2 linked regions of the Methylocaldum szegediense genome follow. The protein of the gene in region 2 interacts with the protein of the main gene of each other region in a pairwise test. Links are inferred from orthologs where the notes say so. Each region holds a gene or a part of one and is shown on either strand. Other genes may lie near its edges.

Region 1 (4,997 bases), 3.6 Mb from region 2 along the record:
GGACTGGTTGGTCTATTCACGACCTTCCGGGCCAGCACGCCACAGATCTATGTGGACATAAACCGAACACAGGCCAAGTCTTACGACGTACCGCTGAGCAACGTCTTCCAGACGCTTCAGATTTATCTCGGCTCCCTATACGTCAACGATTTCAATCTGTTCGGCAGAACCTACCAGGTAACGGCACAAGCCGACTCGATGTTCAGACTGAAACCCTCGGATATCGTCAACCTTAAGACTCGCAACCTGAACGGCGACATGGTTCCCCTCGGCACCTTGGTCGATGTTCGCGAAACCGTCGGTCCCGACAAAGTGACCCATTACAATCTGTATCCATCGGCCGAAATCAACGGTAGTACCCAACCCGGTGTCAGTTCGGGCCAGGCCATCGCGATCATGGAAGAACTATTGAACCGAGAGCTTCCCCTGACGATCGGCTTTGAATGGACCGAACTCAGCCTACAGGAAATCCTGGCCGGCAATACCGCCAAGATCATATTTCCCCTGAGCGTGATTTTCGTATTCCTTGCACTGGCCGCGCAATACGAGAGCTGGTCGTTGCCGTTCGCCGTCATTCTTATCGTTCCCACCTGTCTCTTGAGCTCGATGGCCGGCGTCTGGCTCCGTGGCATGGACAACAATATCTTCACCCAGATCGGTTTCATCGTCCTGGTCGGACTGGCCAGCAAGAACGCGATTCTGATCGTCGAGTTCGCCCGCAAGCTCCAAGAGGGGGGCAAAGATCGTTATCAAGCCGCCATCGAAGCGGCGCGCCTGCGCCTTCGGCCGATCTTGATGACCTCCTTCGCTTTCATTCTCGGCGTTTTCCCGCTGGTCGTATCCACCGGCGCTGGCTCGGAAAACCGGCGCATACTCGGGACCGCCGTGTTCAGCGGTATGCTTGGGGTCACGTTGTTCGGGCTGTTACTGACACCGGTGTTCTACGTGGTCATACGACAGTGGGTCGAACGCCGTCAACGACCCTCTTCGGAATCGATCGATACCGAGACTCCCTCTACGCCGCATATCAACCCCTGATTCGCCAAGCCATGTCCAAACTTTGCACGGCCATTGAACGCGGGCGGTCAGCCCCAGACGATCGCTCTCTTGGCGCACCCTTGGGGCGCGCCTTCATGATCGTGTTTTCCGCGTTGGTTTCCGCCTGCGCGGTCGGTCCTGACTATCGGCAACCGGACGCTGCCCCGGGTGCACAGTTTGCCCATGCCGTGCTTCCCGAATTCAAACGGGACGGGATCGAGATCGCATGGTGGAAGCAATTCGACGATCCGGTGCTGTCGGAACTCATTGACCAGGCGGTGAGCAATAACCGAGGTCTCAAGGCAGCCGAAGCGAATCTCCGGGTCGCGCGTGCGCTCTATCTCGAGGCCGGGCTGGATCTCCTCCCCACGATCACCAGCCATGCCAATTACACGACGACGAAGCGAAGTTTCGACGCCATGAACCGCCGACAGTACGCACCGCGCGAGCTCGAACTCTTCAACGTCGGCTTCGATGCCTTCTGGGAAGTTGACTTTTTCGGCCGGATACGGCGCAGCGTCGAAGCCCGAGACGCCGAAGTCGCAGCCGCTGAAGCCGACCTGCGCGACCTATTGGTCAGCGTGATTGCGGAGGTGGCCCGCAATTATTTCGAATTGCGGGGTTTGCAGAATCAGCTGGACGTAGCCCAAAAAAACGCCGACAACCAGGCCGCCACTCTAGAACTGACCCAAGCTAGACTGGAAGCCGGACGAGGCACGGAACTGGATACCTCGCGCGCTAAAGCCCAACTCGACTCCACGTTGGCGACGATTCCGCCCCTTCAAAGTCGTATTCGGCAAACCATCCATCGCCTCGGCGTGCTAACTGGTCAACTTCCGGACAGCCTGTCCAGCCAGTTGTCCACGCCCGCGCCTATGCCCAAGATTCCCGAATCGATACGGATCGGTTCACCTTCGGAGCTCCTGCGGCGCCGCCCGGACATTCGCGTCGCCGAGCGTAATCTTGCTGCAGCGACCGCCCGAATAGGCGTCGCCACGGCCGATCTTTTCCCTAGGGTAACCTTCAACGGCACCATCGCCTTGGAGTCCCGCACGCTTTCCGGGCTCGGCGCTTCCGGTACCGAGGCTTTCTCGGTGGGACCACGCATCTCCTGGGCATTTCTCGATCTCGGACGCGTCCTAGCCCGCATCAAGGCAGCGGACGCCAGCGCGGAAGCGAGACTCGCGAATTATGAGCAAACCGTGCTGACGGCACTCGAAGAAACCGAAAACGCACTGGTCAATTACAATCGCGAGCGCACCCGTCTCGCCTTGTTGATGTCCGCGGCAGCCGCGAGCGAACACGCTCATCAGCTCGCGCACCTTCGTTTCGAAGACGGTATCGAAGATTTCCTCACCGTCCTGGATGCCGAACGCCGCCTGCTCCAAGATCAGGAGCAATTGGCGCAAAGCGAAACCGCCACGGCGACTGCTCTGATCGCCGTCTATAAAGCGCTGGGCGGAGGCTGGGAAGTTTACGCCCCGGACGAAAATGCCGTCGCATCGGTTCCGGCATCGACGCAACAGGCATCTTCTGTCAGCGTCGGGCCGACCGCGGTTCCGGACACACCCGCACGAAACACGAAATGAAGGACGAATGGGTTTACGAAGTCGACGAGGACGACCGAATCATCGGTCAGCGTACGCGCGCCGACGTTCACAGGCTAGGCTTGCGCCATCGGTCCGTGCACATCCTGGTGTTCAATCATCTCGAACAAATACTGCTGCAAAAACGTTCTCACAGTAAGGACATCAACCCGGGGCTTTGGGATACCTCCGCCGCCGGTCATGTCGACTGGGGAGAAAGCTACGACGAGTGCGCGTTGCGGGAGTTGGGAGAAGAACTTGGAATCGAGAGCCCTTCGCCTCCTAGATTCTTGTTCAAGTTGCCCGCTTCCGCAGAAACCGGATGGGAGTTCATCCAGGTTTATCGGGTCGTCCATTCCGGCACCCTGCGGCTCGATCCCAGGGAGATCGACGAGTGCCGGTGGTTCGACACGAATGAGCTGGACTCATGGGTACACGATTCGGGAATCGGGTTGACACCGTCGTTCCGGCTGATCTGGCTGCGCTATCGTAACCGTAGACCGTAGGATGGTCGTTCTCAGGTCCGATCCAGCCAGGTTCGGAGCTTTACGAGCGCCTGTCTCGTGGAGTTGAAGGCAAACTCTTCGGGCCGCACATCGTAAGGCGATACCAGCCTAAAATCGGCCACGTCGTCCGCTGCCCGCAGGGTGTCGATCTGCGGTGCATCGCAAACAAAGAACAGGTCCGTGATTTTGTACAGCACACCGCCGTAAAGGTAATCATTCGGCGCGCTGCTCAGATAGCGATAGTTGATGGCTTCGACATTCAACTCTTCCGCGATTTCCCGCCGCAGCGCGTCTTCCACTGTTTCGTCGAAATCGACGAACCCACCGGGCAGGTCGAGTTTGCCTTTTCCCGGATCCTTGGCGCGCACGCACAAAATGAGCTGATTTTGGTGGAATACGAACCCACCCACTGCCGTGCAGGTGTTGAAAAAGAACAGAAAACCGCAGCGCCCACATCTGATCGCACGCTGCTCGTGAATGCTCAAATATTCGCCGCCGCAACGGGGGCAAAAACGAAAGGCGTCGTACGGTCCGGGTCCGGGATCGGGATCAACGAATGAAAAGTCTTCCGAATTTTGCGTTTTCATGGTTTCGTCGAAAAAAATAAACGGGATCGTGCTTTACTTTAACTTTTTCTGCTACAGCGGAGTTCTTATCGAACAGGCACTAAGCGGGCGATTTTGCCGTCGTCGGTCGAAAAATAAAGAAACCCATCCGGTCCCTGCCTTACCTGACGAAAGTTCAGGTCGAGATCGTTCAGCAATTCTTCCTGCTTCACGATCTTATTGTTGGCGTCTATCACCAGTCGACGAAGGTGCTGACCACTCAAATTGGCCACGAACAGATTACCCTTCCATCTTGGGAAGACGTCACCGAAATAGAACCCGATTCCGGATGGGGAAATGGACGGTACGTAATACGCGACCGGCTGCTCCATTCCCGGCTTTTCAGTACCTTCCCCGATCTTCGGCCCCCAATATTCGCGGCCATAGGTAATCACCGGCCAACCGTAGTTCGCTCCCGGGCGGATGAGGTTAATTTCGTCACCGCCGCGGGGCCCGAATTCGCTCTCCCACAACTCGCCTGTCACCGGATGCCGGGCCAACCCTTGTGGATTGCGGTGGCCGTAGCTCCAAATCTCGGGCTTGGCGTCCGGGTTGTTCGCAAACGGATTGTCGGGCGGTACGCTGCCGTCCTCGTTCAGACGCAGAATTTTGCCGTTGTGGTAGCGTAGATCCTGCGCCTTATGCCGCTCGTTCCTGTCTCCGACCGAAATGAAAAGCCGGCCTGAGCCGTCGAATTCGATCCGCGAACCGAAGTGGATATTATTCCCATTGGGCTCCCAGGCGCTGAAAAGCTTCCGGTAATCTTTCAGCTCGAGTCCTTCCAACCGACCGCGGCCGAGGGCCGTGGTCATTCCGGCATCCACTTTTTCAGAATAGGTCAGGTAAATCCAGCCGTTCTTGTCGAAATCGGGATGGACCCTTACGTCCAGCAGTCCGCCTTGTCCGGCCTGAACCACAGGCGGTGCCCCCTGAATGGTTTGCACCGATCGGGTATTCGGATCGAGAATACGCAACTGCCCGTCTCGTTCCGTGAACACGATCCGTCTGTCGGGGAGAAAATCGAATCCCCAGACCACGTCTTCCTGCTGGGCGATGACTTCCACCGAAAACGGCTGCCCTTCGGACTCATACGCGCCTTCGGAAGACCGAAACGCAACGATTCCCAAGGCAATAATCGCCAAAAGGAACCCTGCGCGAATCCCGATACTCCTCATCTTGCCGGCTTCAAGTTTCACAACTCCTCCCTTGGAATGTCTGATCCAAACCGCGATTTCGTCCCTTTCGGCAGACTATGATTCCTC
Region 2 (5,638 bases):
GGCGTGAGCGAGCGTGCCAGCGTCTATAAACTCGGACAGCGCGTCCGGCACGCGAAATTCGGCGAGGGCGTAATTCTTCAGTATGAGGGAGAAGGCAACCAAGCCAGGGTTCAGGTGAACTTCGCCGAGGCTGGCACTAAATGGCTAATGCTTGCCTACGCCAATTTACAGCCGGCTTAAAAAAGACCGTATCGACACGAGCCTCACGATTGATCAGGCACTTTTCTTCTCTTCCATCATCCGCTCCAGAATGGGGCGGAAAATGATTTCCATGGCGAGTCCCATCTTGCCACCCGGCACGACAATTGAGTTGTAGCGGGACATAAATGAATCTTTGATCATCGCCAAAAGGTTCTGGAAATCCACGTTGAACTTGCGCGGATTTTTGAACCGGATGATCACGAGGCTCTCGTCCGGCGAGGGAATGTCGCGGGCGATGAACGGATTTGAGGTATCGACCAGAGGCACCCTCTGAAAATTGATGTCCGTTTGGGAGAATTGAGGCGTGATGACCTTCACATAATCGTACATGCGGCGGAGGATCGTATCGGTGACATCCTCGGGCTTATAGCCGCGCTCTGCGGTATCCCTGTGGATTTTTTGTATCCATTCTAGATTGACGATGGGAACGACACCGACCAAGAGATCCGCGTATCGTGGAATATCCACGAACTCGTTTTTCACCGCGCCGTGCAAACCCTCGTAAAACAGCAAATCCGTTCCCTCAGGAATATCGATCCACGGCGTGAAGGTCCCCGGTTTGTAGCCTCCGAGACGCTGACCTTCCTCTTCGTTATGGATGTAATAACGGCGCTTTCCAGTGCCGGTCTCGCTGTACTGCCGGAACAAATACTCTAGCTCCTTGAGCAGGTTCGCCTCTATCGAGAAATGACTGAAGTGCCGTCCTTCCGCTTGCGCTTTGGCGATCAGTGCGCGCATCTCCTCCCGGTCGTAGCGATGAAAACTGTCACCCTCGACCACCGCCGGGTTGATATTCAGGCGGAAAAATAAACGCTCGAATGCCTGCTTGACGGTAGTCGTACCCGCACCGGACGAACCGGTGACTGCTATGACAGGATGTTTCTTGGACATGAGATACCTCCTCCTTAATTCGTTATTTTAACCGCACAAGCGTAACCGCGAACCGCAAAACACGTCGAAATTCTTGGCGGATCGCGTTGCCGCGAAGCTAAAAACGCCGAAAAACCGCCACGAAGACGTGGCACCAGGCAAAACGAGGTCGATCGGCAATCTCGGTGCCAATGGCTCCCTGGAAAAGCCTAAGTAAATTATGGTATCCGAAACTACGATGGAACTTCTCACGCCTAGCCCTGAATCGGCCATTGCACTACTACTTGCTCGCGATCAAAGTCAAGGCCAGCTTCAGTTCGAGGATATTGCATAAGAAGAAGCATTGAGTCCATACTTTCAAAATAAATATTTTTTATATTCGCATGTCGATCCAAGAGCATGAATATTACGCTTCGGCAATTAAAGGTCTTCGAAAGGGTGGCTCGCTGCTTGAGCTTCACCCGAGCAGCGGAAGAACTTTATCTAACCCAGCCCGCTGTTTCGATGCAAATCAAACAATTCGAAGATGCCGTCGGTTTACCCTTATTTGAGCGGTTGGGAAAGAAAATTTACCTGACCCGAGCTGGGGAGGAGTTGTATCGGCTGAGTCGAACGATCTCCTTGCAATTAGAGGAAGCGGAACAGCTGATCGAAGAATTGAAAGGCACGGAAGGTGGACACTTGGCGGTGTCTGTCGCCAGTACCGTCCATTATTTTGCAATTCGCCTTCTTGCCGATTTCTGCCGGCGCTATCCGAAGGTAAAAGTCCGTTTTAAGGTCACCAACCGTAAAGGGTTGCTGCAGCAACTGGACGATAACGAGGCTGATATTGTGCTCATGGGACAACCACCGGAAGATCAAGACTTGGTGGCGGAAGCGTTTATGGTCAATCCGTTGGTCATGGTCGCCGCCGCCAATCATCCCTTGGCTGGGAAAAAAAGCATACCCTTAAGCGAACTCAGCCAGGAGACCTTTCTTATGCGGGAAAAAGGTTCCGGCACCCGCGATGCCGTCGAGCGCTTCCTGGCGGAAAAAGGCGTGCAGATTTCGGCCAGCATGGAAATGAACACAAATAGCGCCATCAAACAAGGCGTCGAAGAAGGTCTCGGCCTAGGCATCGTATCGATACATACTGTAGAGCGCGAACTGGAAGACGGACGGATCGTCGTTTTGGATGTCGAATCGTTTCCGATCATGCGCCAATGGTACATCGTGCATCGGGCCGGCAAGCGTCTGTCGGCCGTGGCAAGAGAGTTCGAGGCATTCGTCCGAACCGAAGCCGAGCGCTTTGTTAAAAGTGATATCATCAAGGCTGCCTTGGTCGGCAAGCAGTCTTCTCCGGCTTTACCGACTCAGCTCACGAGTCAACCGGACGTTATCGATTAGGCGAGCTTTACCCAGCCAAGCTGCGGCCAGAATAACGAGACAAGAATCCTCCGGTCCTGCTGGCGCCAGATCGGTTTCGCGGCGGACGCTGAAATAATCGGGGCGAAATCCGGCCGCTTGCAAGGTCTCGATCTGCTGCCGTTCGATACGCTCAAAATCCAGTTCTCCACGACGGATGGCCTCAGCTGCGCGGCACAGACAGCGATATAGGAGAGCCGCCTGCTCCTTCTGCTCAGTCGTGAGATACGTATTTCGAGAACTCAGCGCCAAGCCGCTGGCCTCTCTAACGGTCGGGACAGCGTGAATTCGCACGGGAAAATCGAGATCCGCCGCCATGCGCCGAATGATCAACAACTGCTGGTAGTCCTTCTCGCCGAACAGCGCGACATCTGGCTGCACCAGGTTAAAAAGCTTACAGACGATGGTGGCGACGCCCCGGAAATGCCCCGGTCTGAAACGTCCGCAGAGCTCATCCGATAATACCGGCACCTCGACGAACGTCGTCGCACCCAAACCCGCCGGATACAGTTCGCCTGCCGAAGGCATGAACAAGAGATCGGTCGCAACGCCGCGAAGCTTTTCCGCATCTGCTGCGGGCGTACGCGGATAGGCATCGAAGTCCTCGCCCGGAGAGAATTGTGTTGGATTGACGAAAACGCTCACCACCACGCGATCGGCGAGTCGCTTTGCTTCACGAACCAGATGCAAATGCCCTTCATGCAGGTTTCCCATCGTCGGCACGAAAGCCACCGAAAGTTCTTTCAAACGCCACCCCCGAACGGTTTCACGCAGAGCAGCGACAGAGTCGATAATCAGCATGCTGAGCTTTGAATTTTCCGCTGCAAAACCTCTAGAAACTGTGTTCCGAGGTCGGGAACCGACCCGCTCTCACATCCTCCACATAAGCGCGGATAGCCGACGGAATATCTTCTACGCCTTGAAGAAAGTTTCGAGAAAACCTAGGCCGCTTACCCGGCGTAATCCCGAGCATGTCGTATAACACGAGAATCTGACCGCTGCAGTCCGGACCAGCCCCTATGCCGATCGTTGGAATATCGAGAGCCGCGGTAATCTCGGCGGCCAAGGTCGCCGGCACACATTCGAGCACCAAAAGGCTGGCACCGGCTTCCTGAAGAACAATGGCATCCTGAAGGATCGCTTGCGCGGCTTTCTCGTCCTTTCCCTGTACCAGATAGCCGCCGACCTGATGGACCGATTGGGGCAGCAATCCCAAATGCCCGCACACCGGGATACTCTGTTCGACCAGGGCACGAACGGTCTCCGCCCGTTTTTGCCCCCCCTCGAGCTTAACCATATGCGCTCCGGCCCGGATCAGACGAGCGGCACTATCGATCGCCTGCGCTGGCCCGGAATAACTGGCAAACGGCATATCCACCGCCAATATCGCGCGGCGGACGCCGCGCGCCGCACACCGGGTATGGTAAACCATGTCGCTCAGGGTCACCGGCAGTGTCGTCGGCTGGCCTTGCACAACCATCCCTAAGGAATCGCCGACCAATACAAGATCGACCCCGGCCTCGTCCAGAATCCTGGCAAAACTGGCATCGTATGCGGTAAGCGCGACGATTTTCTTATCATTCGCCTTCATTTCCGCCAGGTCCGGAATCGTCAAAGCCTTGAGCGCGTCAGGCATGCTCAATCACCTTCAATCCTCGTTGCGGACATTTGCTAACCAGATCGGCCAGCGGTCCCCGGCCGGGAATATCGAGGTCCGGCGCGATCTCCGCGAGCGGATAGAGCACGAATTCGCGGTCCGCGATCCCCGGATGAGGTACGGTCAACACATCGCTCACTATGGTTTCGTCGCCGTACAGCAAGAGATCCAAATCCAGCGTACGAGGTCCCCAGCGCTCACCCGTGCGTACCCGTCCGTAGGAGGTTTCTATGATCTGGAGTTCGCGCAACAATGCCAGGGGTGCTAATGTTGTCTCGACCGCCATCACGGCATTGACATAGTCGGGTTGATCGGCAGGCCCCATCGGCGTACTGCGGTATAGGCTTGAAAAAGCCAATTCCCGAACATCTGCAATCCGACTCACGGCCGACCGCGCCGACTCGATGGTCATCACGGGGTCACCCAAATTGGCCCCTAGACCAATATAGGCCACCACTTTGCTGAGCCGCTTTGAACAATCAGACGGACACATTGGCGGGAGGTTCAGTACGAACCCTGCGTTTGCGTGACCGCGACCGGCCAGAGCGACGCCGACCCGGACTCGTCATGGCCTTGCGTTCGGCTTCGTCCGCCTGTTGGAATCGAGTCCACCACTGAGCGAGCGAAGGCTCGGCTTCGCCCGTCTCCGCCCGGATTAACAGAAAATCATACGCAGCACGGAAACGAGGGTGACTCAGCAAGCGGAACGGCCTTGAACCGAGAATCCGCTCAAACCGCGGCTGCAGCGCCCATACCTCGCGTGCTGGCTGGCTGACGGTCCGCGGCATAGCGGTATGCCGGACTTGAGCTCCGATCACCTCGCCTGCGGCTTCTTGGTAAGCCATAATATCGTTTTCACCTGCGTCGACTCGGGCTTGGGCCCTCGACCGCACAGGCTCCCACAGTAAAGCCGCGAACAGAAAATACGGCGCCACCGGTTTGCCTTCCTGAATTCTCTGGTCGGTACGCTCCAGGGCTTTCGCCAAAAAGGTCAGAGGAAAACCCTGCTGCTCCTTGGCCAGACATGTCTCCGTCTCTGGAAACAGCACCGCAAACAACCCGAATTGCCGGAGCTGTTCGAAAGTCTGTACGGCGTATCCGGATAAGAACAGCTTCAGAACTTCTTCGTAAAGACGGGCTGGTGGGATTTCTCGCAGCAAATGGGAGAGCCGTCTGATCGGTTCGGCGCAACTGGGATGAATGGTGAAACCAAGTTTGACCGAGAAACGTATCGCTCGAAGCATCCTCACCGGATCTTCCCGATACCGCTGTTCCGGATCACCGATCAGTCTCAGCACACCGGCCTTGTGGTCCTCCATGCCGCCGACGTAATCAACTACAGAAAAGTCGGCGATGTTGTAATACAACGCGTTGACCGTAAAATCTCGGCGGAAAGCGTCTTCTTCGATGGTTCCGTAGACGTTGTCCCTCAAAATGCGGCCGTTCTCTATGACGCGCCCCTCAGAGCTATCCTCACCTGCTAGTCCTCGAAAGGTGGCCACTTCA

What was found.
Region 1: the proteins of panC (region 2) and QEN43_RS02140 interact in binary tests that used the Escherichia coli proteins (3 or more experiments, as listed by UniProt). The link is inferred for Methylocaldum szegediense from one-to-one orthologs.

The regions. Positions count from the first base shown.
Region 1 is NZ_OX458333.1:490,558-495,554, reverse strand. The notes cover bases 1,378-4,376. They hold QEN43_RS02140 (NUDIX hydrolase), read left to right. Parts: upstream 1,378-2,623; coding sequence 2,624-3,130; downstream 3,131-4,376. Other genes in these bases: QEN43_RS02130 (PQQ-dependent sugar dehydrogenase), read right to left, coding at 3,783-4,376; QEN43_RS02135 (NUDIX domain-containing protein), read right to left, coding at 3,142-3,717; QEN43_RS02145 (efflux transporter outer membrane subunit), read left to right, coding at 1,378-2,627. Outside these bases: QEN43_RS02150 (efflux RND transporter permease subunit), read left to right, coding at 1-1,038; more of QEN43_RS02145, read left to right, coding at 1,134-1,377; more of QEN43_RS02130, read right to left, coding at 4,377-4,931.
Region 2 is NZ_OX458333.1:4,091,712-4,097,349, reverse strand. What follows is about bases 1,347-4,200. They hold panC (pantoate--beta-alanine ligase), read right to left. Parts: upstream 3,277-4,200; coding sequence 2,416-3,276; downstream 1,347-2,415. Other genes in these bases: folK (2-amino-4-hydroxy-6-hydroxymethyldihydropteridine diphosphokinase), read right to left, coding at 4,104-4,200; panB (3-methyl-2-oxobutanoate hydroxymethyltransferase), read right to left, coding at 3,308-4,111; QEN43_RS17780 (LysR family transcriptional regulator), read left to right, coding at 1,471-2,457. Also shown: uvrD (DNA helicase II), read left to right, coding at 1-180; QEN43_RS17785 (phosphoribulokinase), read right to left, coding at 214-1,092; more of folK, read right to left, coding at 4,201-4,625; polynucleotide adenylyltransferase PcnB, read right to left, coding at 4,612-5,638. UniProt on the Escherichia coli protein: Catalyzes the condensation of pantoate with beta-alanine in an ATP-dependent reaction via a pantoyl-adenylate intermediate.